One region of the Nesterenkonia sp. CL21 genome, then DNA from elsewhere that is predicted to be linked to it. Evidence: riboswitches for the same ligand, from Rfam matches in the RefSeq annotation. Region 1 holds a riboswitch; each other region holds the start of a gene.
What was found. A riboswitch is a leader RNA that binds a small molecule or an ion and turns the genes downstream of it on or off. The one in region 1 is predicted to bind thiamine pyrophosphate.
Positions count from the first base shown of each region.

Region 1 (7,184 bases):
CAGCTGGCTCTCCTCCTTCTCCAGCAGCGCGAACTCCTCCTCCGGGGCGTCGGCCACCAGCCGGTGGCGGCTGTAGAACCAGAAGTACGCCAGGGCCAGCAGGAACACCCCCGCCGTGATGCCGGCGGCCCGGACATCCACCACGAAGGTGGCAATCAGCGCGACGACGGCGAGCACCAGCGCGATGGAGGTGGTGACCACACCGCCCGGGGTGCGGTAGCCGCGCTCCAGCTGCGGCTCCCGGATGCGCAGCACGATGTGGCTCAGATTCAGCAGCACGTAGGACACCGCGGCCCCGAAGACGGCGATGTTGATCAGCAGACCGCCGTCGCCGATGGCGGCGGCCAGGACGAAGCCGATGGTGCCCGGGACGATGAGCGCGACCCAGGGGGTCCGGCGGCCGGAGGTCAGGGAGAGGAATCGTGGCAGGTACCCGGCCCGGGAGAGGGCGAAGAGCTGCCGTGAGTAGGCGTAGACGATGGAGAAGAAGCTGGCGACCAGTCCGGCGAGCCCCGCGTAGTTGACGAACGTGGCCAGCCAGGACCCCTCCCCGTGGACGGCACGCAGCGCCTCGGGCAGCGGCGATTCGGAGTCACCCATGGCCTCGGCGCCGGCGGCCCCGGGGACGAGGACCAGCATCAGGGCGCCGAAGACCAGCAGCACCATCATGGCCACGATGATGCCCCGAGGCAGGTCGCGCTTGGGGTCGGCCGTCTCCTCGGCGGCCAGCGGCACGCCCTCGATGGCCAGGAAGAACCAGATGCCGAAGACCAGGGCGCCCATCACGCCGGTGATGCCGAAGGGCAGGAACGCGCTGGAACCGGCCGAGCCGTCGGCGGCGATGTCGAAGAGGTTGCTGAGCTCCACGTGGGGCAGCAGGCCGAACACAGTGGCCGCGAGCGCGACGACGGCGATCAAGGTGATGCCGAACATGACCTTCAGCGCCTCGCCGACGCCCCAGAGGTGGATGCCGATGAACAGCAGATAGGCGGCCAGGTAGATGGGCCAGGAGTTGGTGAGGCCGAAGAGCCCGAGGGCCTCCACATAGCCTCCGATGAAGGTGGCGATGGCGGCCGGGGCGACGGCGTACTCGATGAGCACGGCCATGCCGGTGGCGAAGCCGCCGAGTGGGCCGAAGGCTCGGCGGGCGAACCCGTATCCGGCACCGGCGGTGGGAATGGTGGAGGACATCTCGGCCAGGCCGAAGACCATGCATGTGTACATCAGCCCCATGAGGACGAAGGCGATGAGCAGCCCGCCCCAGCCTCCCACCGAGAGGCCGATGTTCCACCCGGAGAAGTCTCCGGAGATCACATAGGCCACGCCGAGGCCGGCGAGCAGGATCCATCCGGCCGCCCCTCGACGCAGCTGTCGGTGCTTCATGTAGCTCTCGCCGAGGTGCGTGTAGTCCACGTGGGCCGTGGATCCTGGTGCTCGCGACATGACACCCTCTCCCAATGGACTGCTTTCAGTCCTTTGAACAGCACCACTGTGAGGTGTCGCACGGCAGAGTGTCAAGAGTCAGCGAGAAGATCGCTCGCAAAATTACCGAGAGGAGACCTTTGAGGCTGGCCATATGGCATGCTGATGGCATGCCGGATGCGTCGTCCCCCGCGGAGCCCATGGCCTCGCTCACTCCTGTGCTGGGCTCTGTGCTGGGTCAGGCGCGGCGCGGCAACGTGCTCGAAGAGACCATCGCCCGAGTCCTGCGCGGCATCCGACTGGGCACCTTCGCCCCAGGCGATAAGCTGCCGCCGGAGCGCGAGCTGGCCGAATCCCTGGGGGTCTCTCGCAGCACGCTGCGAGACGCCCTGGCGGAGCTGCAGACCGCCGGCTACCTCTCGGTACGACGGGGCCGCTACGGGGGAACGTTCGTCGCCGAGGAGCTGCCCGCTCCGGCGACCTCCCTCGGCGCAGAGGACGCGGCCGCCGTCGACGATGTGCTGACCTTCCGGGGCGTCGTCGAGCCGGCCGCCGCCGCCCTGGCGGCCTCCGCCACTCTGAGCACCGCCCAGCGCTCCGCCCTGGTGCAGGCCCTGGACGCGGTGGAAGCCGCCGAGGCTTCCCAGTATCGGCCGCTGGATGCCCGCCTGCACTGCCTGATCGCGGAGCTCTCCGGCTCGGCGATGCTCTCCGCCTCAGTGGCCGAGGCCCGCGCCGCCGCCAGCGGACTGCTGGACCGCATCCCGTTCCTGGACACGAACATCGCCCACTCCCAGGAACAGCATCAGGGGATCGTCTCCGCCATCCTGCAGGGCGATCCGGTACGCGCCGAAGAGCTCATGCGGGAGCACCTGGACGGAACCGCCTCGCTGCTGCGCGGCTTCCTCACCGAGAGCGGCTCGGCGCCTCCGTCACAGCCTTGACCTGCTCATAGCCGCCCACCAGGTTCCGCAGCCCGGCGTCGGGATTGCGGTGGCGCAGCACCGCGAGCGCCTGCCGCGAACGGACGCCGATCTTGCAGTACAGCACCACGGGGCGGTCCTCGCTGGCCTCCTCAAGGCCCGGCACCGGCGAGCCGTGCCACAGCTCCCCCAGCGGCACGTTGACCGCACCGTCCACATGTCCGGCGGCATACTCCCAGGGCTCGCGGACGTCTACCACGCCGGCCACGCGTCCAGCCTCGACGGCGGCCTGCAGGTCACGGATCCCGATGTCCTCCGGGCCGAAGGGATGCCCGGTGTAGGGATCGGTCTCGCCCTCCACCGGGTGCAGAGCGGGATCCTCCTCCACCGCGCAGGCGGCTCCTGCGGAGGCCGGGGCGCCACCCGGTCCGCCGCCCAGTCCGGCGACGTCGGCGCCGATGCTGGTGGCCGGTTCCCGGTCCGGGTCCGGCAGCAGCCGCACCTCACGGAAGGAGGCGGTCAGCGCGTCATAGGTCATCACCCGGCCGAGCAGGGTCTCCCCCACGCCGGCGAGGAACTTGATCGTCTCGGTGGCCATGAGCGTGCCGATGACTCCGGGCAGCACACCGAGCACCCCGGCCTCCGCGCAGGTGGGGACCTCCCCGGCGTCGGGGGCCTCCGGGTAGAGGTCCCGGTAGGTGGGGCCGCGCCCGGCCTGGTCCCATTCGGCCCGCCAGTGTGCCTCATCCGGAGCGGACCAGAACAGGCTGACCTGCCCGGCGAAGCGCAGGATGGAGCCGGAGACCAGCGGCTTCCCGGCGATCTCGCAGGCATCGGAGACCACGTAGCGGGTGGCGAAGTTGTCGGAGCCGTCCACCACGATGTCCGCGGTCTCCACCAGCGCCAGGGCGTTGTCCGGCCCGATGGGCTCGCGGTGCTCGTGGACGGTGACCTCCGGGTGCAGCCCGCGCATCACCGCCGCGGCGGATTCGGTCTTGGGCCGGCCGATGGTGGCCTCCGAGTGCAGCACCTGCCGGTGCAGGTTGGAGCGGTCGACCACGTCATGGTCGACGATGTCGATGGTCCCCACCCCGGCGGCGGCCAGGTAGGTGAGGATCGGCGCCCCGAGCCCTCCGGCGCCGATCACCAGCACCCGGGAGTCGAGCAGCCGCAGCTGCGCCTCCGGACCGAAGCCGGTCAGCGAGAGGTGCCGCTGGAAGCGTTCCAGCTGGGTGCGGGAGAGGTCGCTGATCTGGGTCCGGCGTGTCTCAGTCAACGGTGCCGATCCTTCCTTCCATCGCGGAGGAGGCCAGGGCGTGACGACGGCGCGGGATGCGCCCCGCCCCGGCGGAGAGCCACCCGGACTCCACGGCCAGCCGCATCGCGCGGGCCATGTCATAGGGCTTCTGCGCGCGGGTGACCGCGGAGGCGACCAGCACGGCGTCGCAGCCGAGCTCCAGGGCCAGTGCGGCCTCGGAGGCGGCCCCGACGCCGGCGTCGAGCACCACCGGCACGTTCGCCCGGGAGGCAATGAGCTCGATGTTGTGCGGGTTCAGGATCCCCAGGCCGGTGCCGATGGGGGCTCCCAGCGGCATGACGGCGGCGGCCCCGGCCTGCTCCAGGCGCACCGCGGCCGCCGGGTCGTCGGTGGTGTAGACCATGGGAATGAAGCCCCGGTCGGCGAGCTGCTCGGTGGCCTCCAAGGTCTCGATGACATCGGGCAGGAGAGTGTGCTCGTCGGCGATGACCTCGATCTTGATGAGGTTCGTCTCCAGGGCCTCACGGGCCAGCTCGGCGGTGAGCACGGCGTCCTTCACGGTGTAGCAGCCGGCCGTGTTGGGCAGCACGTCGATGCCGAGGCGCTCCAGCATGGCGAACACGCTGGTCTTGGTCTCTGGGCTGTAGCGGCGCATCGCCACCGTGGTCAGCGTGGTGCCGGAGGCGATGAGCGCGCGCTCCAGGGCCTCCAGGTCGGTGATGCCGCCGGTGCCCATGATGAGCCGGTTGGCCAGGGTGTAGTCGCCCACCTGCAGGGGCGGCGGGGTGGTCGGCGCAGTCTGTGCGGTCTGTGCGGTCATGCGTTCACCCGCCCTGCACTGCGGTGACGATCTCGAGCTCCTCGCCGTGGCTCAGCGTGGTGGACGCCCAGGCGCTGCGCGGGACCACGGCGGCGTTGATGGCCACCGCCACGCCCAGCCGGCCGCCGTCGGCGGGGGTGCCGTCCGGGTTCAGCTGACGCCCGGTGGTGTGGGCGACGGCGTCGACGACGGTGGCGCCGTCGTCGAACTTCACGTCTTCCTCGTTGATGGTCACGGTGAGCATGTCTCTCACAATCCTGTGGGGGTCATCTGTGGTGCGGTCAGCGAGCGGGTGGGGCTCATATGGGCCAGCATCCGGCGGTCCTCCTCGCTCAGGGCCGCTTCGCCGTCGTCGCTCAGCAGGGCCGCCGCGAGCCGGGCGGCCAGCGGCGCCAGCAGGATGCCGTGTCGAGAATAGCCGGTGGAGACGACGACGTCGGGCGCCTGCTCGCAGCGGCCCAGGTACGGGATGTCATCCGGGGTGCCCGGCCGGGCCCGGGTGGTGATCTCCACCAGCTCCGTCTCCTTGACGCCCGGCAGCACCGCGACGGCGTCGTCGAGCAGCTCCTGCACGGAGCCGGCGTGGGTGCCGGGCAGGCTGTCTTCCCGGGAGGAGGCCCCGACGACGAGCCCGCCGTCGGCCCGCGGCACCAGGTAGACGCTGCGGCCGGCCACCGTGGCCCGGACCGTGGCGCTCACGATGTGCTGCTCCCCGGGCAATAGCTGCCCGGGGCGGACCTTCAGGCGCAGCACGTCCCCGTGGACGGGCCGCAGATCCAGGGGCGTCTGCTCGGGCAGTCCGGCGATGTCCGCGTAGCCGAGTCCCGGCACCAGGAGGATCTTGTCGTCGGTGAGTTCGGAGCACTCGGAGCGCTCGGTGCCGTCGTCGAGGGTGAGCCGGACCCCGGTGCGCCCCGGCCCGTCGGCGTGGACGGCGGTGACGCGGGCTTGGATGAGATCGGCGGGCGGGCCGGCGTCGGGGAACCGCGCGCCGTCCAGCGGCGCCTGCAGGGCCTGCACCGCACAGTCCGCGAGCAGCCGGGGGTCCACCTGGTGGTCGCTGGGGACGTCCCACCCCTTGGAGATCCCGGGCGCGAGGCCCGGCTCGCGACGCCGCAGCGCCGAGGAGGTCAGCGGCTCCACCTCCATGCCGTGGGCCTGCTGGACGGCCACCAGCCGGGCGACAGCGTCGCGGTCGGACCGATCGGCGGCCAGCAGGATCGTGCCGTTCTCCCGCCACCCGGTGGGGGCGTCGACGGCGGCGGCCAGCGTGGCCAGGAAAGCTGGATACTCCGCCCGAGAGGCGGTCATGAGGGGGTAGAGCCGGTCCTGGCCGTACTGCACCTCGCTGATGGGGGCGAGCATGCCGGCGGCCGCGTAGCTGGCGCCCTGGGCGATGTCCGGCGCGATCACCGTGACCCGGTGCCCCTGCCGGCGCAGCTCCCACGCCGAGAGCAGACCGACGACTCCTGCTCCCACGACGGTGACGCCCACATCTCCTCCTCACGGCGGCATGACCCGCATCGAGTCCGAGTGGTCGGCGGCTTCGCCCTCTCAGCCCGGCCTGCCCGGGCTCCCACGGAATTCCGGTTCCATTCTAGGGGGTCAGCCCTTCACGCCGCCCGCAGCGATGAATCCGGTGCCGAGGCTCCTCCCCACGAACAGATACAGCACGATGACCGGCAGGGAGTAGAACAGCGAGAACGCGGCCAGCTGCCCATAGGCGACCTGGCCGTACTGGGAGGAGAAGGTGTAGAGGGTGACCGCTGCCGGCAGGTTGTCCGGACTGAGCAGCAGCATGAACGGGACGAAGAAGTTTCCCCACATCATCACGAAGGTGAACAGCGTGGCCACTCCGAGCCCTGAACGCATCAGGGGCATCACCACAGCCCACAGGGTCCGATAGACGCCGGCCCCTTCCGTCCACGCGCTTTCTTCGATCTCGAGCGGCACTGAGTCCATGAAGCCCTTGGTCAGAAAGATGGCATAGGGCAGCGACGAGGCGCCCAGGAACAGGATCGCCCCGGCCATCGAGTCGATGAGGTTGATCTGCACGAAGAGCGAGTAGACGGGAATCATGATCGCGGTGATGGGTAGCCCGGTGGAGAAGATGATCGTCAGCAGCAGGGGCCGCTTTCCCCGGAACCGGTACCGAGAGATCGGGTAGGCGCACAGCACCGCCGCCGTCATCGTCACGAGCGTCGCCCCGCCGCAGAGGATGAGCGAGTTCGCGATCGGTCGGAAGGTGGTCTCGGCGTTCCAGATGGCCGAGAAGTTGCCCAGGCTCCAGGTCTCCGGCCAGGCCACCGCCAGCGAGGCATCGGTGTTGAAGGCCGCCAGCACCACCCAGAGCAGCGGGATGAGGAAGACGGCGCCCAGGAAGATCATGACCACCGTGGACACGGCCTCGGCGGTCCGTGCTCGCCGACCTCGCCCAGCCCGGGAGACCGGCACGTCATGCCGCGCGGTGGTGGTCATCGTTTGTCCTCCTCGGGAAGCAGCCGCAGATACAGGATCGAAGCGATCGCCCCGATCATCAGGAGCAGGAGGGCCACCGCGGTCCCGTAGCCGAGCTGGCCGTAGGAGAAGGCCTGCTCGTACATGTACAGCGGCAGGGTCTGGCTCTGTTGGGCTGGTCCTCCACCGGTCATGATGAAGATCAGGCCGAACACCGACAGCGTCTGCAACGTGATGAGCATGAGGTTGGTCGCGACAGCGGGCCGCAGCAGCGGCAGCGTGACGGACCAGAGGCGACGCAGCG
Region 1 is NZ_JAUTWR010000007.1:172,234-179,417, forward strand. Features, by position in the region: gene eat (ethanolamine permease) at 1-1,443, opposite strand, end outside; gene Q7C18_RS11785 (FCD domain-containing protein) at 1,593-2,366, shown strand; gene moeB (molybdopterin-synthase adenylyltransferase MoeB) at 2,329-3,621, opposite strand; gene Q7C18_RS11795 (thiazole synthase) at 3,614-4,423, opposite strand; gene thiS (sulfur carrier protein ThiS) at 4,428-4,667, opposite strand; gene thiO (glycine oxidase ThiO) at 4,673-5,917, opposite strand; TPP riboswitch at 5,907-6,013, opposite strand; gene Q7C18_RS11810 (carbohydrate ABC transporter permease) at 6,029-6,901, opposite strand; gene Q7C18_RS11815 (sugar ABC transporter permease) at 6,898-7,184, opposite strand, start outside.

Region 2 (7,184 bases), on a different contig from region 1:
GTCCGGCAAGAGCACCACGTTGCTAGAGATCATGGAGCTGGACCCGCCGGAGGGTTCGACGCTGCACGTCAACGGCACCACGGTGGCCGGCTCGAAGAAGCGGCACCGGGCGCCGAAGGAGCTGCGGGCGGGCATCCAGATGGTGTTCCAGGACCCCACCGGGGCGCTCTCGCCGCGGCAGACGGTCTTCGAGCTGCTGGCGGAGCCCATGCAGGCGCAGGGCTGGGAGGCCGATCGCATCTCCCGGCGGGTCATGGAGCTCATCGGCATCGTCGGGCTGCAGCCGGACCACCTGGACCGGTTCCCCAACGCGTTCTCCGGAGGGCAGCGGCAGCGCATCGGCATCGCGCGCGCCCTGGCGCTGGACCCGAAGGTGATCGTGCTCGACGAGCCCGTCTCCGCCCTGGACGTCTCCATCCAGGCGGGGGTGGTGAACCTGCTGCAGCGGCTGAAGTCGGAGCTGGGACTCTCCTATGTGATGGTCGCCCACGATCTCTCGGTGGTCCGGCATATCTCGGACCGGGTGGCGGTCATGTACCTGGGCCGCTTCGTGGAGGTCGGTGACGTGGAGCAGATCTATGAGCGCCCGCGGCACCCGTACACCCAGGCGCTGCTCTCGGCCATCCCCGTGCCGGACCCGGAGGTGGAGTCCACCCGGACGCACCTGGTGCTGGAGGGGGACCTCCCCTCGCCGACGAATGTGCCCGACGGGTGCAGCTTCCGGCCCCGCTGTCCGCTGTATCGCCTCCTGCCGGAGGAGAAGCGGAGGTCCTGCCAGGAGGTGGAGCCGGTGCTGGAGCCGCTGGCCGGGGAGGACGACGTCGATCAGCGCGTCGCCTGCCATCATCCTGCGGACCTGCTGAGCACCCGGGAGGCGGCCGTGAACTGAGCGCGTCCGCATCAGAGCATCCGGCCCAGGAGAAGCCCGCCTGGCCGGTCATGGTGCCCGACCCGGCGCAGCGGCGTCGGCGGGCACCCACCAGCGGAGGTGGGCATCCGCATCATCGCACAGGAGGAGAGCACCTATGCAGCACCGGAAGACGAGGATCCCGCGGCGCCGAGCCGCGCTGCCGATGGCCGTCCTGGCGGCCGGAGCGCTGGCCCTGTCGGCCTGCGGCAACGGCGACGGCGGCGGGAGCGGGGGTGGGGGACCCGAGCAGGCCGGTCTGAGCGGGGACCTCGCGGAGGTCTACGACATCAACGCCCAGGACCCGGCGGACCTGCAGGACGGCGGTCAGCTGACTCTGCCCATCGGCCACCTCGGGCCCAACTTCAACGGCCTGACCAATGCGGGCAACGCGCAGGACACCCGGCAGATCCTCAGCGCGGTGCACACCGCCAGCGCCTGGAGGCTGGACCCGGAGGGCGACTACGTCCTCAACGAGGACTACTTCCTCTCGGCAGAGCAGGAGATCACCGACGACGGCACCCAGCTCCTGCACTATGAGCTGAACCCGGAGGCCGTCTGGAACGACGGCACGCCCATCGACTTCGAGACCTACGAGCACACCGTGGCGATCCGCTCGGGAGCCGAAGAGGGCTATGACCTGGTGTCCACGACGGCCTACGACCAGATCGAGAGCATCGAGCAGGGCGAGGACGAATGGCACTTCACCATCACCATGGCGGAGATGTACCAGCCCTGGCAGAGCATCTTCAACGCGGGGAGCACCGGTGACAGCCCCATCATCCACCCTGACGTGGACACCCCGGAGGAGTTCAACGACGGCTTCGTCAACGATGTGCGGCCCGAGTACCGGGCCGGTCCCTTCACCGTGGATGTCATGGACGTGGCCGCGAATGTGATCTCCCTGGTCCCCAACGAGAACTGGTGGGGCGAGGAGCCGGTGCTGGAGCGGCTGAACTTCGCCGCCTATGAGACCAGCGCGACCATCCCCGCGTTCCAGAACGGGGAGATCGACGCCGTCGGAATCGCCACCCGTCCTCGCTATGAGGAGCTGACGGAGTGGTCGGACGAGGGGTATGACATCCGCCGAGGTCAGCGCATGGCGACCTGTGGGTTCGTGCTGAACGGGGATGCCACCACCCTCGACGACGTCGCCGTGCGTGAGGCGATCTTCCGGGTCCTGGACCGGGAGCAGCTGGCGGCGATCCAGTTCGAGGGCATCAACTGGGAGGAGGACACCCCTGGATCTTGGTTGATGATGCCGTTCGATGACCGGTATGAGGACGGCTACCCCGTGGAGGACGACGACCCGGAGGGTGCGGCCGACGTCCTGGAGGAGGCCGGCTGGGTCTTCGAGGATGAGGGGGACGAGTACCGCAGCCGGGACGGCGAGGAGCTGCGGGTGGTGTTCAACACCTTCGGCGATGACCCGATCAACCAGGCGATGACCCAGGCCGCCCAGTCCATGGCGGCCGGGGTCGGCATCAACCTGGACATCAACAACCAGGGCTCCGGGCAGTTCGGCGAGGTCGTGGGCAACCGCGACTTCGGGCTGGTCAACATGTGCTACGGCAAGGCCGGGGCTGACCCGACCAGCGCCCCGAACCAGTTCTACTCCACTGGGGACGGCAACCTGACCGGCCTGGGAGACGAGGAGCTGGACGAGCGGATCAGCGAGCTCTTCGGCATCGAGGACGACGACGAGCGGTTCGCCGAGGCCCATGCCATCGAGCAGGAGGCGCTGAGCACCTACTTCCACTACCTGGCGTACTCGAACGGGCCCGTGATCACGGCCTTCCGTGAGGGTCTGGCGAACTACGGGCCGAGCCTGTTCGAGACCCGCGACTGGACGCTGGTCGGCTGGGAGTCCGACGCCGGCCACGACGGCACTGACACCGGTGTGGACGCCGAGGAGCTCGAGGACACCGACGAGGAGGACACCGAGGCGGAGGACACTGACGCGGAGGACACTGACGCGGAGGACTCCGACGAGGAGTGATCCCGCACGGCCCGGGTGACGGGCCGTCGTCGGCATGAAGACCGGTCGCGGGCGGTCGGGGTGGACAGGTGCGAGTGATCCATCCCGGCCGTCCGCGATCTTGTGTCGACGGGTCGGTGATCTTCGGCTCGGCGAGGGGCGGGTCAGAGATGTCTGGGTCGGCGGCCGGGGAGCCTGTTCCCCGGGCCCGTCATCTCCTACAGTGCCGCCATGAGTGATGTGGACGCTGAGGCGGAGATGCTCCTGCGGTACCTGCACGGGCTGCGCGAGGCGATGATCTGGAAGCTCGACGGCGTGACGGAGCATGATGCCCGCCGCCCCCTGACCCCCACCGGGACGAACCTGCTGGGCCTGGTCAAACATGTAGCCAGCATGGAGATGGGGTACTTCACGGCCCCACTGGGGCGCCCCAGCCCGGTGCCGATGCCGTGGCTGGAGGACGGCGCCGCGTTCAACGCGGACCTCTTCGCCATGGAGGAGGAGAGCCGGGACTGGGTGCTGGACTTCTACCGGACGGCGTGGCGGACCACCGACGACGCCGTCGCCGACCTGGGCCTGGACGCGCCTGCCCAGGTGCCCTGGTGGGGTGAGAACGGCCGCACGACCCTCGGGCGGCTGGTGGTCCATCTCATCGTGGAGACCGCCCGGCACGCCGGCCATGCAGACATCCTGCGTGAGCTCCTCGACGGGGCGGTGGGCATGCGGCCTGGGAACGACAACATGCCGGAGGCGGAGCTCTCCGACTGGCACACGCATGTGGAGGACCTGCAGCGTCTCGCCGATGAGTTCCTCTGAGGCGGAGTCGGCTCCGGATCGACGCGTAGGCTGGTGTCATGCGTATCGCAGCAGCACAGATCGTCACCGGTGAGGACCCGCGGCAGAACCTGGAGCTCGTCGACGAGTGGGCGGGCCGGGCCTCGGAGGCCGGCGCCGAGCTGGTGGTCTTCCCCGAAGCCGTCCAGCGGGCCTTCGGGCACACGCTGACCTCCGTCGCCGAGCCCGTGGACGGCCCCTGGGGCGCTCGGCTGCGTGACATCGCACGGCATCACGGGACAGCGATCGTCGCCGGCATGTTCACCCCGGCAGAGCCGGGGGAGCAGGGCCGCGCGCGGGTGACCAATACGCTGCTGGCGGTGGACGGCGAGGGCGTGCTGGCCACCTACGACAAGATCCATCTCTATGACGCCTTCGGCTTCCAGGAGTCCAAGACCGTGGCCCCCGGTGAGGAGCCGGCGCGGTTCACTCTCGACGGTGAGCTCCTCGGCCTGGCGACCTGTTACGACATCCGATTCCCGAGCCTGTTCACCGCCCACGCCCGGGCCGGAGCGCTGGCCACCATCCTGCCGGCGTCCTGGGGTGCCGGACCCGGGAAGGTGGACCAGTGGCGGCTGCTGGCCCGCGCCCGGGCGCTGGACTCCACCCAGTACGTGATCGCGTGCGGTCAGGGCCTGCCCGCAGCGGCCGGGGTCGAGGCGGTGGAGGGGGCGCCCACCGGGGTGGGGCGCTCCATGATCGTCTCGCCCACCGGGGAGGTGCTCGCCGAGGCCGGCGAGGCCCCGGAGCTGCTGGTCGCCGACCTCGACGCCGACGTCGTGGCCGCCGCCCGGGAGAAGCTGCCGGTGCTGGCCAACGCCCGGGAGATCCCGCAGGGCTGAGGGTTCCTGCCCTGTGCTCCTGCCCTGAGCCGGCTCGCGGCATCCCTGTCCCCCCTCCAGGGGTGAGGGCGTCAGCTGGCGCGCCCCGCTTCACGAAGGCGATGCGTCCCTGAAAGGGGGGGGACAGTGCGAGGGGTCAGGGCCGTGGAGGAGCCGAAGTCCTGCCCCTGCTCTGGAGCAGAAGGCGTGCCCAGGCCACGAACGTCACCAACGGGAAGGACAGGCTGGTCACCAGCCAGGGCACCATCCAGGCGCCCTGAAGTCGCGTCATCTCCAGTGCGGGCCCAGCCAGGAGCCCGACGACGGCGGCCAGCCCGGCGAGCGCGATCGTGACCTTCAAGGAGACGACGACGGCGCGGGCCAGCCCGGCCGCCGCCGCGGAGGCGACACCGGCCGTCCCCGCGGCGCGGCCAGGGGCGGCCCGGCGCAGCGCCGGGAACAGCAGCAGCGTCAGGACCATGCCCGCGACCGCCGCGACGACCGTCGGCGCGGTGATGAGCACCGGCACCCAGCCGATCGCTCCCGCGAAGCCCGCCCCGGTGGCGTCGAGGTCCGTCAGGACGCTCGCGAGCACCCACAAAGCTCCGATCGCACTGACGAGGGCGGCGGGGTAGGCGGCGCTCCGCCAGGCGAGCTGGAGAGCGGTGTGTGGCGTGGGCATGGCAAAACTCCAGGTCAGATCTCTCTCACCGTACCTCAGGCGGGTCAGCCGCACACCGACTGGCTGTGACGCCCGCCATGTGATGAGATGAAGGCTGTGACACGGGGTGCCGCGCACTGCGGCTGAGATGACACCCGTCGAACCTGATCCAGTTAGCACTGGCGAAGGGATTGTCCGGCATGTGCGGCGCTGATCCGCACGGCGCCAGACCCGGTGACCTCCATCGGTGTCCAGTGCGCATCGCCCGCGGGCCGCCTTCGCCTCGAGACGAGAGGCAACCATGAGCACCGACACGGCACTCAACGACGCCGCACCCACCAGCACCGCGTCCACCACCGAATCCGCCGCCGGCCCCCACGACGGCGCCCTGCCCCTGAGCGAGCAGGTCGTCGTCGTCACCGGCGGCGCCCGCGGCCTGGGCGCGGCCCTGACCGCCGCGTTCCTGCGCGAAGGCGCCCGCGTGGTGGTCAACTACCACTCCTCGCAGTCCGCCGCCGACGAGATCGCCGCCGCCCACCCCGAGCAGGCGCTCGCGGTGCAGGCCGACGTCCGCGACGCGGAGCAGGTCCGCAGCTTGATCAGCACCGCGCGCGAGCACTTCGGACGACCGGTGACCACGGTGGTGAACAACGCTCTGGTGGACTTCGCCTTCACCGGCGATGCCCGCTCCAAGGCCCACGAGATCACCGCCGAGGAGTTCGAGGCGCAGTTCGCCGGTTCGGTGACCGGCCCGCTGAACCTCATCCAGGCGGCCCTGCCCGGGATGCGCGAGGTCGGCCAGGGCAGGGTCATCACCATCGGCACCAACCTCTTCCAGCACCCGGTGGTGCCGTACCACGACTACACCGCGGCCAAGGCTGCGCTGCTCTCGCTGACCCGCACCTTCGCCGACGACCTCGGCCCCGACGGCATCACCGTCAACATGGTCTCCGGTGGGCTGCTGCGCACCACCGACGCCTCCGCCGCCACCCCGGAGGAGGTCTTCGACGCCATCGCCGCGGGCACCCCGCTGCGCAAGGTCACCATCCCGGAGCAGCTGGCTGACGCCGCCCTGTTCTTCGCCTCCCCGTGGTCGCGCGGGGTGACGGGGCAGAATCTGATCGTCGACGGCGGGCTGGTGAAGGGCTGAGCATGGGAGCGGTCGCACCGGAGGTCAAGCTGAACCTGTTCCTCTTCGGCGTCGGGCACCACAAGGCCGCCTGGCGCGCACCGGACTCTGCGGTGGAGCGGCTCGGCGACGTCGAGCACTACATCGAGCTGGCACGCCTCGCCGAGCGCGGAAAGCTCGACGCCGTGTTCTTCGCCGACGGCCACTCGCTGGGCATCGGCGCCGTCGAGGACGGGCCCACCTGGTTCCTGGAGCCGCTGACGCTGCTGTCGGCGATGAGTCAGCACACCGAGCGGATCGGGCTGGTCAGCACCGTGTCTTCGACCTTCTGGACCCCGTTCCACGCCGCCCGGCTGCTGGCCAGCCTGGACCACATCAGCGGCGGGCGCATCGGCTGGAACGTGGTGACCTCCATGTTCGACGCCGAGGCGCAGAACCACTCCTATCCGTCCATGCCCGCTCATGCCGAACGCTACGGACGGGCTGAGGAGTTCATCGACGCCGTCACTCGGCTCTGGGACTCCTGGCCGCAGGAGTCCCTGCTCCACGATCGAGACGGGCGATACGCCGACGGCGGCCTGATCACTCCCATCGATCATCAGGGAGAGCACTTTCAGGTGGCCGGGCCGCTCAACGTCCCGCGGCCGCCGCAGGGCCGGCCGGTGCTCTTCCAGGCCGGGGCTTCGGACCAGGGTCGAGACCTGGCCTCCCGCCATGCGGAGGCGATCTACGCGGTCGCCTATGACGCCGAGGCCGCGCGTGAGTACAGCACTGACATCCGACGCCGGCTCGCCGCCGCAGGCCGCGACCCCCAGGGCACGGCGATCATGCCCGGACTGGTCACCTATGTGGGC
Region 2 is NZ_JAUTWR010000005.1:95,922-103,105, forward strand. Features, by position in the region: gene Q7C18_RS09555 (dipeptide ABC transporter ATP-binding protein) at 1-889, shown strand, start outside; gene Q7C18_RS09560 (ABC transporter family substrate-binding protein) at 1,026-2,906, shown strand; gene Q7C18_RS09565 (DinB family protein) at 3,117-3,701, shown strand; gene Q7C18_RS09570 (carbon-nitrogen hydrolase family protein) at 3,740-4,561, shown strand; gene Q7C18_RS09575 (hypothetical protein) at 4,698-5,222, opposite strand; TPP riboswitch at 5,315-5,410, shown strand; gene Q7C18_RS09580 (3-oxoacyl-ACP reductase) at 5,503-6,351, shown strand; gene Q7C18_RS09585 (LLM class flavin-dependent oxidoreductase) at 6,354-7,184, shown strand, end outside.
Region 2: it holds a riboswitch for thiamine pyrophosphate, as region 1 does, so the genes downstream of both, Q7C18_RS09580 (3-oxoacyl-ACP reductase) here and thiO (glycine oxidase ThiO) in region 1, are expected to answer to the same signal.

Region 3 (7,184 bases), on a different contig from region 1:
GGTGGGTGACGTGTGCACCGTGTTCCTCCGGGCCGACGGCAGCTGGGAGGACATCGCACTGAACAGCAGGGGCTCCGGACCGGTGCCCACGGAGCTCGTGGAGGTGCCGCGGCGCGTGTGCGTGGTCAACGGTCCCCACAAGGTGCCCGCGCTGCGCGGGGCCCTGGCCGCGGGTCTGGTCACCGATCTGGTGCTGGACCAGATCTCCGCGGACCGCCTGGCGTACGGCCAGCACCGGGACCAGGCGGTGGCAGAGGGCTGAGGCGTCCCGCGACGTAGGCCGGCGGCCTGAGCATCGGCATGAGCAGCACCACGCGCGGTCCGCGGAGAACAGCTCCCAGGTCTCGATTCGGCCACATGCGTCGAGGAACTTCACAGGTTCCGCTCCTAGGGTCGACAATCGAAGGGGTCGAGCTGCACCGACTCGACACCCCGGCTCGTATCGACGCGCCGGGACGGAATACGAAGGAGTGACCATGTCCACTGGCCAGTCCACTGAGGCCGACAGCCGTCTCCTGTCTGCCGATGGGCCCAGCCCTTCCCCCCGTGAGCAGCACTCTCCCTCCGCCGGCCGCTCTCGCCCGGACGGCCCGACGCGCGCCGACGACGCGGAGGACCAGCCCCCGCGCCAGGCAGGCCGCACCCGTGGCGCCGCGATCGCCCGCACCGACGCCGTCGCCGACGACGACACCTACCAGCAGCTGCTGCGGCAGCTGCACACCAACGCCGGCAAGAACGGCACCACCGGGGCAGTGCCACGCATGGTCGACATCCGCCGCCAGCTCACCGAGTTCCAGCTGCACTACAAGTTCGGCATGGACGAGGTGCTGACCAAGATCAACGTGCTGCGCGAGGAGTTCGAGCACACCCGGGACTATTCCCCCATCGAGCACGTCAACTTCCGGCTGAAGTCACTGGACCGGATCCTGGACAAGGTCCAGCGCTACGGCTGTGAGCCCACCCTGGAGGGCATCCGCGGCTCCATCCGCGACATCGCCGGGATCCGGATCACCACCTCCTTCGTCTCCGACGCCTATTGGGTCGCCGAGATGCTGTGCAGCCAGCCGGACCTGCGCGTGGTGGAGGTCAAGGACTACATCCGCAGCCCCAAGCCGAACGGGTATCAGAGCCTGCACGTGATCGTGCAGGTTCCGGTGTTCCTCTCCAACCGGACCGAGTTCGTCTACGTGGAGGTGCAGATCCGCACGGTGGCGATGGACTTCTGGGCCTCCCTGGAGCACAAGATCTACTACACCTACTCCGGTGAGGTCCCTGACGACATCCACGACCAGCTGCGCGACGCTGCCGAGAAGGCCGCCGCGCTGGACCGCCAGATGGCGGACATCCGGGATCGCGTCACCGCCCTGAAGGAACAGGCGCCGAGCTCCGGGCAGGGCGCGACCGGTCCGACGCCGGCCGCCGCCGACCGCCCTCGCACCGGACCGTGGTTCCCCGACGAGGACGTGCCCGAGAGCGAGTTCCCCGGAGAACAGGCCTCCAGCGCCGCGTGGAAGTGGGAGGACATCGCACAGCAGGCCTCCTCGCAGCAGAACTGAGCCGCGCACAGAGCGGCAACCGGCCGGCGTCCAGGCACCCAGGGGGTCCGTCGTCTGCGAGCCGGTCCGGCGTCCGGATCAGCCCTGCGTCCCCCACAGCTGGGCGAAGTGCTGGATGGGCCCGTGCCCGTGCCCGACGTTGAGGCGCTGCGTGTCGCGCAGCGCCTCAGTCATCCACACCTTAACCTGGGGCACGGCCTCATCCCAGCTGAGACCTCGCGCCCGCAGCGCCGCCAGTGCGGAGGACACCGAGCAGCCGGTGCCGTGGGTGCTGGTGGTGCGCACCCGTTCGGAGACGTGCCGGCCCTCGTCCGGGCGAGCGCCGTCGTCGTCGGCCGGATGCACCAGGATGTCCTCGACCTCGTCGTCGTCGAAGTGTCCACCCTTGGCCAGGACCACCACGCCGTGGGCGTCGGCGACGCTCCGCGCCTGCCGGACCAGCGTCGCTGCATCGGCGGCCGGCTCCTGCCCGGCCAGCAGAGCCAGCTCGGGGATGTTCGGGGTGATGAGGTCCGCACGGTGCAGGAACTCGATGAGCGCCTGCTCGGCATCCGCCTGGAGGAGCCGATCCCCCGAGGTGGCGACCATCACCGGGTCCACCACCAGCCACGGCCGGTCCGGCAGGCCGTCCCACCACTGGGCGACGGTCTCGATGACCTCCACGGTGCCGAGCATGCCGACCTTGACCGCATCGAGAGCGACATCGTCACTGACAGCGTCCAGCTGCGCACGAAGGAACGTCACCGGCGGCAGGTGGATGTCACGGACACCTTCGGTGTTCTGCGCCACCAGTGCGGTGACCACCGCCATGCCGTAGGCTCCGTGGGCGGCGAAGCTCTTCAGGTCCGCCTGGATGCCGGCCCCGCCGGTGGGGTCCGTCCCGGCGATGGACAGCACGTTGGGGATCTCCCGGACGCCTGACGGGGAGCGGCGCGGTGCAGAGGCAGGTGAGGTCATCGGGCATCCCTTCGCGAGCATGATCAGGTGCAGGTTCAACGGGTGTGGTCTCAGCCAGGTCCCCTGCGGGGACGCGGCACCCCGTGCCGATGATCGAGTCTAGTCCAGCGCGGTGGGCGCCCTCACACCCACGTTCCCGGCTGATCGCCTCTCGACGGCGCGTGGGCCCGTCACAGCACAAGCCACCCCAGCACGCCGGCGACGAGGACGACCGCCCACGCCGGCACCCTCCAGCTGTTCAGCGCGATGAATGCCCCGACGACCAGCCCGAGGGCCCCCGGACCGACGTCGAGGACTCCGGCGGTGAAGACCGGGTCATACAGGGCGGCCGCGAGGATTCCGACCACCCCGGCGTTGACACCGGTCAGTGCGCGTCGGGCCAGCGGGGCGCCGCGCAGCGCTTCCCAGAAGGGCAGGGCGCCCACCACCAGCAGTGCCGCGGGAAGGAAGATGGCCGCCACCGCGATCAGCGCCCCCACCACGCCGCTGGGACCGGAGGTGGTGGAGGCCCCCAGGTATCCGGCGAAGGTGAACAGGGGCCCCGGCACCGCCTGGGCCGCGCCGTAGCCGGCGAGGAAGACCTCAGGGTCCACGAGGCCCGAACCGACCGTCTCGGCTTCCAGCAGCGGCAGGACCACGTGTCCACCGCCGAACACGAGGGCGCCGGCCCGGTAGAACAGGTCCACCAGCTGGGCCGCTGCGTGCCAGGCCGCTGACCCGGCCGCGGCCACCAGCAGCGGCAGGCCCACCAGCAGGATCCCGAAGAGCACCAGCGCGGCGGCGGCGACACGGCGGGAGACGGCCACGGTGAAGGCATCCTCCTCCCGCGCCTGCGGGGTCTCGGGCCGCAGCCACACCAGACCGATCACTCCTGACGCGGCGATCGCAGCGACCTGGATGAACGGGTGCGGGACCAGCACCACGGTGATCATCGCCAGCGCCGCGATGGTGGCGCGGGCCGCGTCCGGGGTCAGCGTCCGGGCCATCCCCAGCACCGCGTGGGCCACGACCGCCACAGCCGCGGCCTTCAGCCCATGGATCCACCCGGCGTCGGAGAGGTCACCGACGGCGGAGACCCCGTAGGCGACGACGACCAGCAGGACGACCGACGGCATCGTGAAGGCGAACCAGGCCGCGGCCATGCCGCCCCAGCCGGCCCGCTGGAGCCCCAGCGCCATGCCCACCTGGCTGGAGGCCGGGCCGGGCAGGAACTGGCACAGGGCGACGAGGTCCGCATACGCCTTCTCGCTGAGCCATCGACGGCGTTCCACGAAGGCCTCGCGGAAGTAGGCGAGGTGAGCCACCGGGCCGCCGAAGGACGTCAGCCCGAGACGGAGGAAGACGAGGAAGACCTCGAGGACACTGCCGTCATGAGCGCGGGCGGGGCCGTGGGACGGTGAAGAAGGGGTCACAGGACTCCAGACTGACGTGAGCAGGTGAACGGCGGGGAAACGCAGCAGGTAAGGGCTCAGGCACGGGCTCGGGCACGGGCACGGAGATCAGGCACGGGATCAGGTTCAGCCCCGGGGCTCGGGAGGCCCCAGTCCCGCCCGATGGGCGAGGATGGCCAGCTCGGTGCGGTCTCGGGCATGGAGCTTGTGCAGGATCCGACTCACGTAGGTGCGCGCCGTGGCCGGGCTCAGATGCAGGGTGGCACCGATCTCGGCATTGGTCAGGCCCTGCGCCACCGCGCGCAGCACCTCATGCTCGCGGTCGGTCAGCTCGCTGAGATCGAGTCCGGCGCCGTCGTCGGGGCCGCTCGCAGGGCTCGGCAGCGCTGCCACGTGCTCCATGAGTCGGCGTGCGATCTGCGGAGAGAGCAGGTTCCCGCCCTCGGCAGCGGTCCTCACCGCGCCCCTCAGCTGCTCGGCGGGCGTGTCCTTGAGCAGGTATCCGGCCGCTCCGGCGCGGACGGCGTCGAGGACGTCGGCGTCGTCGTCGAAGGTGGTCAGGATGAGCACGCGCACACCGTCCAGCTGCGGGTCGGCGCGGATCGCTCGCGTGGCGGCGACTCCGTCGGTGCCGGGCATGCGCAGGTCCATCAGGACCACATCAGGGCGGGTCCGGCGGACCACGCGCAGCGCGTCGTCGCCGTCGACGGCCTCCCCTACGACCTCCAGGGGCTCGTCGCCCAGAGTCCCGGAGGCGCCGCCCTCCTGCGCTCCGCGGGCCAGCAGCGCCCGGATCCCCGCCCGGACGAGGTCCTGATCATCGGCGAGCACGACATGGATGGTCACGGTGTCCTCCCTGGGGCAGCAGGCGGGCGGCGACGCTCCTCGGGGTCCGAAGGCAGCGGCAGCAGGGCCCGCACCAAGAAGCCGTCGGCCTGTGGCCTCGCTTCGAGCGATCCGCCGCAGGCCTCCGCGCGCTCCCGCATGCCTTGCAGCCCATGACCGGCCGCCGGGCGGCTTCCGTGGTGCGCGGCGGCAGGTTCCCGCCGCGGCCCGGGATCCTCGACTTCGACCCCCAGGCCGCCGTCCGTCAGCCCGATCCACAGCCGAGCCTCCTCGGCCCGGGAATGCCGGACGATGTTGGTCAGGGCCTCCTGGGCGATCCGATGGGCCGCCGCCTCCCGGGCCGGCGGCAGCGCCACCGGGACCTCGATGTGACAGCTGATGCGCAGCGGGAGCGCCGGGATGACGGATCGCCGAAGGCCGTGGAGCGTAGGCGGCACTCTGGACGGGGCGCTCACGGCGTCAGCGGCGTGGTCAGGGTCCTCCGCATCGTCCCCATCGGCCTCCTTCCGGAGCTGGCGGACCGTGCTGCGCAGCTCATCGAGCATGGTGCGGCCGGTGCGAGCCACGACGTCCATGGCCTCCTGTGCGGCGCCGGGATCGTCCTCGGCGGCCTCTCGGGCCAGATCGGCATGCAGGGTGATCACGGAGATCTGATGTCCGAGCGAATCATGCAGCTCCCGAGCCAGCGCCGTGCGGTCGTCACTGCGCTGACGGGCGGCTCGGCTGCGTTCCAGGCGCACGCTGGTCTCCACCAGCTCGTCGGTGCGGCGCTGGAGACGGCGGCGTGTCCTCAGGGCATCGCCCAGAGCGATCGCTGCGGCCATCAGCGCCACATGTCCCGCCGCCTCGTAGCCGAGGATCTGGACCGGATCCTGGCCCTGCAGGAGCCGCGCCGTGTAGCTGACCAGCAGCAGCACGACGGCGGCGAGCGCCGGCCAGCGGGGACCACGCTGCTCGGCGGCGGAGAACAGGGCCGCAGCGGTGGGCACGCTGAGTCCCACCACCGGATAGCCGATGCTGTAGTAGGCGAACAGGCCGAGCACGGTGAGCCAGAGCACCAGCAGCGGGTGGCTGCGGCGCACGAGCATCAGCGCACCGAGCCCGGCGGCCCAGAGGTAGGCGAGAACGTCCGGGGCACGGTCCCCCGCCTGGTCCGCTGAGATCATGATCGACAGGGTGGCGGTGACCGCGAGCGCCATCGCGATGTCCAGGCCCTGCGGCCTGGTCATGCCGACGCCCCGTCGCTCGTCCTCGGGGTCCGCCTGTGCCATGGGCCCAGTGTAGGCCGGGCCTGGGCCAGAGGTGATCGCCCCAGGAGGTCTGGGGTGTCGCCTGGAGGCGACCGGGTCCCTCGCCTGGAGACGGATTTGGCCGCCCTCTCCCCGAGGCGATGCTGGAGGGCATGGACATCCCTGCGCATCAGCCTCAGCGCGGCCGGCCCCAGCACAGCCGGACCGAGACGCCCGTCGCCCGGGGCACCCACGCGGCCACATCGACGACCCGACCAGTCCGCCCTCCCCGACCTGTCCGCCCTCGCCGACCGCCGCAGGTTCTTCCCGATGGAGCGGCGCTCGGCCGTTCCCTGCCCTGGTACGGCGCCGTCGCCCTGGCCCTCCTGGCCGTGCCCCGTGTGGTGCTGCATGACCTGCACCTGATCGCGCCGGGCTCGGTCCTCAATGCTGTTCTGGCCGTGGTTCCGCCGCTGGTGTGGGTGGTGGTCGCCGTCGTGATGCGTCTGCGCCGTCCGTTCCTGGCTCTGCTCGCGGTGGGCGCGGTGTACGGCGTGCTGCTCGCCGTCCTGCACCTGGTCCTCTGGGACCTCAACGTGGCGGGTGCCGATGTGCGGCTGGGCGGGAACTTCGAGGATCTGACGCCGGCGGCGCATGTCCTCATCACCCGCGGGGCCGCCACGGTGTCCAGCCTGTTCACCGGTGTGGCAGTCGGCGCGGTGACCGGACTGGCCGCCGGCTGCCTGCGGTCGCTGCTGACGCGCTCTGACCGTGAGCCGGTGCGAGGCCGCTCCCGCTGATCCGTCCGTCGAGCGGAGCCGGACCCGTCCACGCCGCAGGGCTCAGTAGACTGTCGATCCATGACCGACGTGTCCTGTGATTCTGCGCTGACGTGTCCGATCGAAGCCCTTCACGTCCACGGCGCGGTGGAGCTCGCGCCGGGTCTCCGCGGAGTGGTCCCGCACCGGCTTCCGGCGCCGGCCCGGCGGCAGATCCATGACCCGGGCACAGCGGCTGTGGCCGCCGCGCCGGCAGGAGTGCGGCTGCGGCTGCGCACGGCGGCCCGGCGGCTGATGGTCACCGTGCTGCCCACCGACATGGGGGCCCGGGATGATCCCACTCGCCCGGCTCCGCTGCATGACGTACTGGTCGACGGCTCCCTGCTGAGCTGTCCTGTCGCTCAGCCGCTCGAGCAGCGTGGGTCG
Region 3 is NZ_JAUTWR010000001.1:813,866-821,049, reverse strand. Features, by position in the region: gene Q7C18_RS03680 (sugar-binding transcriptional regulator) at 1-262, shown strand, start outside; gene Q7C18_RS03675 (GTP pyrophosphokinase family protein) at 477-1,556, shown strand; gene thiD (bifunctional hydroxymethylpyrimidine kinase/phosphomethylpyrimidine kinase) at 1,635-2,513, opposite strand; TPP riboswitch at 2,503-2,607, opposite strand; gene chrA (chromate efflux transporter) at 2,684-3,925, opposite strand; gene Q7C18_RS03660 (response regulator) at 4,031-4,750, opposite strand; gene Q7C18_RS03655 (histidine kinase) at 4,747-6,021, opposite strand; gene Q7C18_RS03650 (hypothetical protein) at 6,153-6,779, shown strand; gene Q7C18_RS03645 (GDSL-type esterase/lipase family protein) at 6,840-7,184, shown strand, end outside.
Region 3: it holds a riboswitch for thiamine pyrophosphate, as region 1 does, so the genes downstream of both, thiD (bifunctional hydroxymethylpyrimidine kinase/phosphomethylpyrimidine kinase) here and thiO (glycine oxidase ThiO) in region 1, are expected to answer to the same signal.

Region 4 (7,184 bases), on a different contig from region 1:
GGGGAGGGAGGACTGCAGGAAGTGTACCGGTCCGTCCCGTCCAGATCCTGGAAGTTCCCTGAACGTGCTGGTCGACGGTGCGTGCCGGGGCTCGACCGCGGGGGACGGCGGCGGCATCCGTGCCCTTCCCTCCGTCCTGACGGGGACCTAGGGTGACGACCATGGACACCTCTGATGCGCACACCACCGCTCCTGACCGCACCCCGGCTGAGATCCCGACGCCGTCGTCGTCACTGGCTCGCTCCGGTCCCGACGTCGGCGCCCCGGCGGCCGCCGCCGTCGACGCCTACGTGGAGCAGACGGTGGCGCGCCCCGGACCCGAGTTCGCCGAGGTGCAGCGTCGGGCTGAGGAGGGCGGGCTGCCTGCGATCGAGGTCTCTGCCGCGCAGGGCAAGCACCTGGAACTGATGGTGCGCATCTCCGGGGCGCGTCACGTGCTGGAGGTCGGCACCCTGGCCGGGTTCTCCACCCTCTGGATGGCCCGAGCCCTGCCCGCCGAGGGGCGCCTGGTCACCTGTGAGGTGGAGCCCCACCACGCCGACGTCGCTCGGGCCAACCTGGACGGCGCCGGCGTGGGGGAGACGGTGGACATCCGCGTGGGCCCCGCCGAGGACACGCTGCTGAGCCTGGTGGACGAGGTCGCCTCAGGGGCCCGTCCGCCGTTCGACCTGGTCTTCCTCGACGCCGACAAGGCCGGCAACCCCCGCTACCTGGAGCTGGTGATGGAGATGGTGCGGACCGGGAGCGTCATCATCGGGGACAACGTGGTCCGCGGCGGCGCGGTCCTGGACGCCGAGTCCGAGGCCCCGGACGTCCAGGGCATCCGCCGCTTCCTCACGCTGCAGGGTCAGCACCCTCGCCTGGAGGCCACCGCCGTGCAGACGGTCGGGGCCAAGAGCTGGGACGGGTTCAGCCTGGCCGTGGTCACGGACGGCTGAGGCGGTTCCCGCCCTCGTCGAGCGGGGCGCGGCTCAGGACTCCGCGGCTGCTCCGGGCGGCCCCACCGGGATCTCCGGCTGCAGGTAGACGCTGCCCCCGGCGGCGGCGAACTCCCGGCTCTTGGCGGCCATGCCCTGCTCCACGATCCTGCGCTGGTCCTCCGCTGAGCCGAACTCGTCGCGGATGTCCTGGGAGATCCGCATGGAGCAGAACTTCGGTCCGCACATGGAGCAGAAGTGGGCGGTCTTCGCAGGCTCGGCCGGCAGGGTCTCGTCGTGGAACGCCTGGGCGGTCTCCGGGTCCAATGCCAGGGCGAACTGGTCCTTCCACCGGAACTCGAAGCGGGCCTTGGACAGCGCGTCGTCCCGCGCCCGGGCGGCCGGATGTCCTTTGGCCAGGTCCGCGGCGTGGGCGGCGATCTTGTAGGTGATCACCCCGGCCCGGACGTCCTCGCGGTTCGGCAGCCCCAGATGCTCCTTCGGGGTGACGTAGCACAGCATGGCGGTGCCGTAGCGGGCGATCTCGGTGGCCCCGATCGCGCTGGTGATGTGGTCATAGCCCGGGGCGATGTCGGTGACCAGCGGCCCCAGCGTATAGAACGGTGCTCCGTGGCAGAGCTCCTGCTGACGCTCCACGTTCTCTCGCACCAGGTGCAGGGGGATGTGGCCCGGGCCCTCCACCATGACCTGCACGTCGTGCTCCCAGGCCCGGCGGGTCAGCTCCGCCAGCGTGTCGAGCTCCGCGAACTGGGCCTCGTCGTTGGCGTCCGCGATGGAGCCGGGACGCAGCCCGTCGCCCAGGGAGAACGCGACGTCGTAGGCGGCGAAGATCTCGCACAGCTCGTCGTAGTGCGTGTAGAGGAAGTTCTCCTGGTGGTGGGCCAGGCACCAGCCGGCCATGATGGACCCGCCGCGGGAGACGATGCCGGTGACGCGCTCGGCGGTCAGCGGCACATGGCGCAGCAGCACTCCGGCGTGGACGGTCATGTAGTCCACCCCCTGTTCGCACTGCTCGATCACGGTGTCCCGGAAGACCTCCCACGTGAGGGCCGAGGCGTCGCCGTCGACCTTCTCCAAGGCCTGGTAGATCGGGACCGTGCCGATGGGCACCGGGGCGTTGCGCAGGATCCATTCTCGGGTGGTGTGGATGTCATCTCCGGTGGAGAGGTCCATGACGGTGTCCGCACCCCACCGGGTGGACCACCGCAGCTTGTCCACCTCCTCGGCGATGGAGCTGGTGACCGCCGAATTGCCGATGTTGGCGTTGATCTTCACCAGAAACTCCCGTCCGATGACCATCGGCTCGGACTCCGGGTGGTTGATGTTGTTCGGAATGATGGCCCGCCCGGCCGCCACCTCGGCGCGCACCTTCTCCGCGTCACAGCCTTCCCGCAGGGCCGCGTAGCGCATCTCCTCGGTGATGACGCCCCGCCGCGCGTAGTGCATCTGGGTGACCTTCCTCCCCGGAAGGGCGCGGCGCGGCACGGGACGTCTGCCGCGCCACTCGTCGCTGGCCGCCCCGCGACGCACCGCCGAGCGGCCGTCGTCGTCGAGGTGACGCCCCCGGCCGGTGTACTCCGCGGAGTCCTGCCGGGAGAGGATCCACGGTTCGCGGAACGGCGGCAGCCCGTCCAGCGGGTCGCCGCCGGGGCCCGCCGTCCGGTAGGCCTCGAACGGCTCATTGGCGGAGCCGTCCGGCGAGTCGTGCAGGTGGATCCGGGTGACGGGGACCTCAAGGCCGGAGCCGTCGGTGATGCTGGCCCGCTCGTGGGCGGGGTGAGCCTCCTCCGTGGGGGAGGCGGTGGTGTTCGCCGAAGGGGCGGTGCGCACAGAGAAATCGCTCATGATGAGCCCTCACTTCCTACGCCGGCATGACCCGGTCAGGTTCGACGGTCCAGGCGTGCATCGCCTGATCTCAGCCCCTGCAGGGGCACCCGTGTGGACTCGATGAGCGTAACGCACCTCACGACGCCGGCGTCGGCGTGTGACGAGGTGGCCTGGGGCGATGTGCCCCGAAGGGGTCGCTCGGAAGACGAAGGAAGGCCCCCGGTCTGTGACCGGGGGCCTTCTCATCAGGGCGGAGGATAGGGGATTTGAACCCCTGAGGGTGTGAACCCAACACGCGTTCCAAGCGTGCGCCATAGGCCGCTAGGCGAATCCTCCTTCACCGCTCGATCCGCAGGTGCGAACACCTGGCGTCGCGAGGGCAGGCTCCATGCTAGCGGACAATCCGGGCAGAATGCACATCGAGTCCGGATCCATGTCCTGAGGGCCCGGCAGAGGGCCGCGCCCGGTTGGCGCCGGCGGCGATCTCCGGGCTACGATGGTCCCCGGCCCCACGTGTGGTGTCATCCTGCTGAACTCCCCCAGGACCGGAAGGTAGCAAGGGTAGGTGGGCTCTGGCAGGTGCACGTGGGGCCACTTCTGTCTTCACGGCTGCTGCCTTCAGGGTCCGTCCTGAGGATGATGACGGCGCCGATGCCGGCCGCGTAGCGTCGAAGCCATGACGACCCACGCGCCGACCAGGACCTCGTCCAGGACCTCATCCCCGCTGCTGGAGATCTGCCGCAGTCCGGCGGGCCAAGGAGTGCTCACCGGAGTGAGCGGACTCGTGCCCGTCCGTCGCTATCCACGCTGGCTGCGTGGCACGCTCGTCTGGGCCCCGACCCTGCTCGTCGCCGCCGCCGGATTCGCCCCCGAGCGGGTCCAGCAGGCCGCCCGCGCCGCCGGTGTGGACCTGGATCAGGAGACCGGTGACTCCGCTGATGAACCCGCTGGTGACCCCATTGAAGACGGGGGTGACGAGGGTTCGGGCGAAGGCGCCGCGCCCCTGCCGGCTCGTCTGGGCCTCGGCCTCCTCTGTGGGGCCGCCACCTACGGTGTCATGCGGATCAGCCTGTGGTCCGACACGGCCCTCGAGTCGGCTCTGCGAAAGGCTCACGTCCCCGCTCCTCGCCTGGTCATGGCCGCAGCCGGCGGCGTGGCCGCCTGGGGTCTGGCGGAGCGGGAACGGCGTCAGGCAGGCGCCGCCTGAGGCGACCGGCGGTCCCCTGCGGAGGGGCACACCGCCTCACGTCGGGCCCCTCGCCCTGGTGCTGAGCGGGCCGATTCCCTGAGACACGGGTCTGTCGCCTAACGTTTCCGTACAGGGAAGGAATGCGCCCCGTGATCCGGGGCGCCCTCACCACCACCGATCTGCGGCCGCCCACAAGGCGCGCCGCCCCTCACGGAAGGCGAACCCCATGCCCGACACCCGGTCCACCCCGAACGTCCCCACACCGCCCGGCTACACGATCGGGGACTACCTGCTCGACCGTCTCGCCGAACTGGGCCTCACCGAGCTCTTCGGCGTCCCCGGCGACTTCAACCTCAGGTTCCTCGACCACGTGGTCGCCCACGAGACCATCCGCTGGGTGGGCTCCGCCAATGAGCTCAACGCCGGCTACACCGCCGACGGCTACGCCCGCATCCGCGGCATCGGCGCCTTCCTGACCACCTACGGGGTCGGCGAGCTCTCCGCCATCAACGCCCTGGCCGGGTCCTACGCGGAGTCCGTGCCGGTGGTCCAGATCGTCGGCGCCCCGCCCAAGGAGACCCAGGCCTCGGGCCGGAAGATCCACCACTCGCTGGGTGACGGCGACTTCAAGCACTTCCTCCGCATGGCCGAGGAGGTGACCTGCGCGCACGCGGACCTCGACGCCGCCACCGCCACCTGGGAGATCGACCGGGTGCTGCGCGACGTCGTCTTCCGCCGCCGCCCCGGCTACCTCATGCTGGCCGCCGACGTCGCCGAGGTCCCTGCCTTTCCGCCCACCGAACCGCTGACCACCGACCTGCCGGTGACCACGCCCGGGGCGGAGGCTGCCTTCGAGGAGGCCCTGCGTCGGTTCCTGCCCGGTCGCCGCACCGCCGTGCTCGCTGACCTGCTGGTCCACCGCCTCGGCGCCACCGAGGAGCTCGCCAGCTTCCTGGGGGACACCGACCTGCCCTTCGCCACGCTGGCCTGGGGCAAGACCCTGGTGGACGAGTCGGATGAGAACTTCGTGGGCATCTACGCCGGCGCTGCCTCCCAGGACCGTGTCCGCGACGTCATCGAAGGTGCCGAAGCGCTGATCACCCTCGGCGTGGAGTACACCGACAACACCACTGCCGGGTTCTCCATGGACCTGGACCCCGCCCGGATGGTCGACGTCACCCGCTTCGGCGCCCGCGTCGGTGACGAGCTGTTCACCCCCATCTCCCTGGAGCGGGCGCTCGCCGTGGTGCACCGGGTGGTGGCCGACCTCGACGACGTCGTCCCCATGCCCGCCGCACAGGCGCCCGAGCCGGAGGCCCCGCGCCACCCGGCCGAGGGCCCGCTCACCCAGAACGGAATGTGGGAGATCCTGGCCTCCCAGCTGGAGTCGGAGAACATCGTGGCCGCCGACCAGGGCACCAGCTACTTCGGCATGGCCACCCACCGGTTCCCGGCGAAGTCCACCTTCATCGGCCAGCCCATGTGGGGCTCCATCGGGTACACTCTGCCTGCCATCCTCGGGGCAGGCCTGGCCGACCGCAGCCGCCGGCCCATGCTCCTGATCGGCGACGGCTCCGCCCAGCTGACCATCCAGGAGATGGGCGTGATCATCCGGGAGAAGCTGCCGGCTGTGATCGTGCTGGTCAACAACGACGGCTACACCGTGGAGCGCGCCATCCACGGCCCCGATGAGGTCTACAACGACATCGCCCCCTGGCGGTGGGAGCTGGTGCCGCAGCTCTTCGGCGCCGCGGAGGAGGACCACCTCTTCCGCAGGGCCACCACCGAGGCCGAGCTGCTGCAGGCCTGCCAGGACGCCATGGAGAACCGCGACAAGCTGGTGTTCATCGAGGCCGTGACGCACCGTGACGACATCCCGCAGCTGCTGGAGGACGTGGCCAACGCCCTGAAGCGCTGACTCTGGCCCGCCATGATGCCCGGTCCGGGTGCAGTTTTCTGCACCAGGACCGGGCAGCTGCCCGGCTCGCCGTCCCCGCCCAGGCCGCTTAGGCTCGAAGATGATGACGACGACACCGCAGCCCCAGGCCAGCGCGGCGCCCGACGACGGCGTCCGGCTCAGCCTGCGGGCTCGGCTGGAGCGGATGGTCACGGAGCTGATCTCCCTGACCACCGGGTGGCTGGTCTGGATGCTGCCGATGACGGTGTTCCTGCTGCTGTGGCGGTTCCTGGCCTCCAGCCCCGGAGCGGCCGACCCCGGCCTCCTGGGCGGCATCGACTGGCGGCCCCTGGCGGCTCGCGTAGTGGCCACCGTCACGGTCATGGTCGTGGCCCTCCCGGCGGCGGCGCGCATCGCGGATCAGCTCCAGGTCTCTCGAGCCACCCACCTGCTGGGGGAGACGCTGAATCCGCCGCCGACCCCAGACGGTCTGCCCTGGTGGCGCTGCCTGATCATCCGGAAGAACGACCGGACCAAGCCGGGCATGCTCGGCCGGTCCCTGGGCGGTGCCGTCGTCTCCAGCCTGCTGGCCGTCGTCGCGGTGCTCTCCACGGTGACGGCGACGGTGCTCCTGCTTCTGGCCCTCACCGGGGACCGGCTGCTCTCGCGCTCCACCCTCTTCGGCGATATGGCCGGCCTGCTGCTCGGACTGCTGGCCGCGGCCACGCTGATCGCCTCCCCGTGGATCATCCATGGCCTGAGCGAGCTGGATCGGCGCCTGCTGCGCACCTTCTACGGCACCGACGAGGCCGCCCAGCTGCAGGCCCGCATCCGACGTGCCGATCAGGCACGCTCCGACGCAGTGGACGCCGCCGATGCCGAACGACGCCGGATCGAACGCAACCTCCACGACGGCGCCCAGCAGCGGCTGACCGCGCTCGCCGTGGACCTGGGCCTCTCTCGCCGCATCCATGCCGAAGACCCCGAGGAGCTGCGCGAGACGCTCGTCCGCGCCCAGGGCGAGGTGACCTCGGCCCTGCAGGAGATCCGGGATCTGGTGCGCGGGCTGCACCCGGCGGTGCTGGAGGACCGCGGGCTCGACGCCGCCGTCTCCGGGCTCGCCGATCGCGCGCCCTTCCCCGTCGCCGTGGAGGTCGACGTCGCTCCGCGCCCGGCCGTGAGCGTCGAGGCCGTGGCGTACTTCGTCGTGGCCGAGGCCCTGAACAACGCGATGCGCCACGCCGCACCGCGCCGGGGGCAGATCACCATCCTCCGTGAGGGGGACGAGCTGCGGGTCGCAGTCGAAGACGACGGCGCCGGGGGTGCGGACCCG
Region 4 is NZ_JAUTWR010000006.1:68,446-75,629, reverse strand. Features, by position in the region: gene Q7C18_RS10480 (O-methyltransferase) at 162-938, shown strand; gene thiC (phosphomethylpyrimidine synthase ThiC) at 972-2,783, opposite strand; TPP riboswitch at 2,780-2,886, opposite strand; tRNA gene Q7C18_RS10470 (tRNA-Ser) at 3,017-3,101, opposite strand; RNA gene ffs (signal recognition particle sRNA small type) at 3,268-3,364, shown strand; gene Q7C18_RS10460 (hypothetical protein) at 3,442-3,972, shown strand; gene Q7C18_RS10455 (thiamine pyrophosphate-binding protein) at 4,181-5,872, shown strand; gene Q7C18_RS10450 (sensor histidine kinase) at 5,976-7,184, shown strand, end outside.
Region 4: it holds a riboswitch for thiamine pyrophosphate, as region 1 does, so the genes downstream of both, thiC (phosphomethylpyrimidine synthase ThiC) here and thiO (glycine oxidase ThiO) in region 1, are expected to answer to the same signal.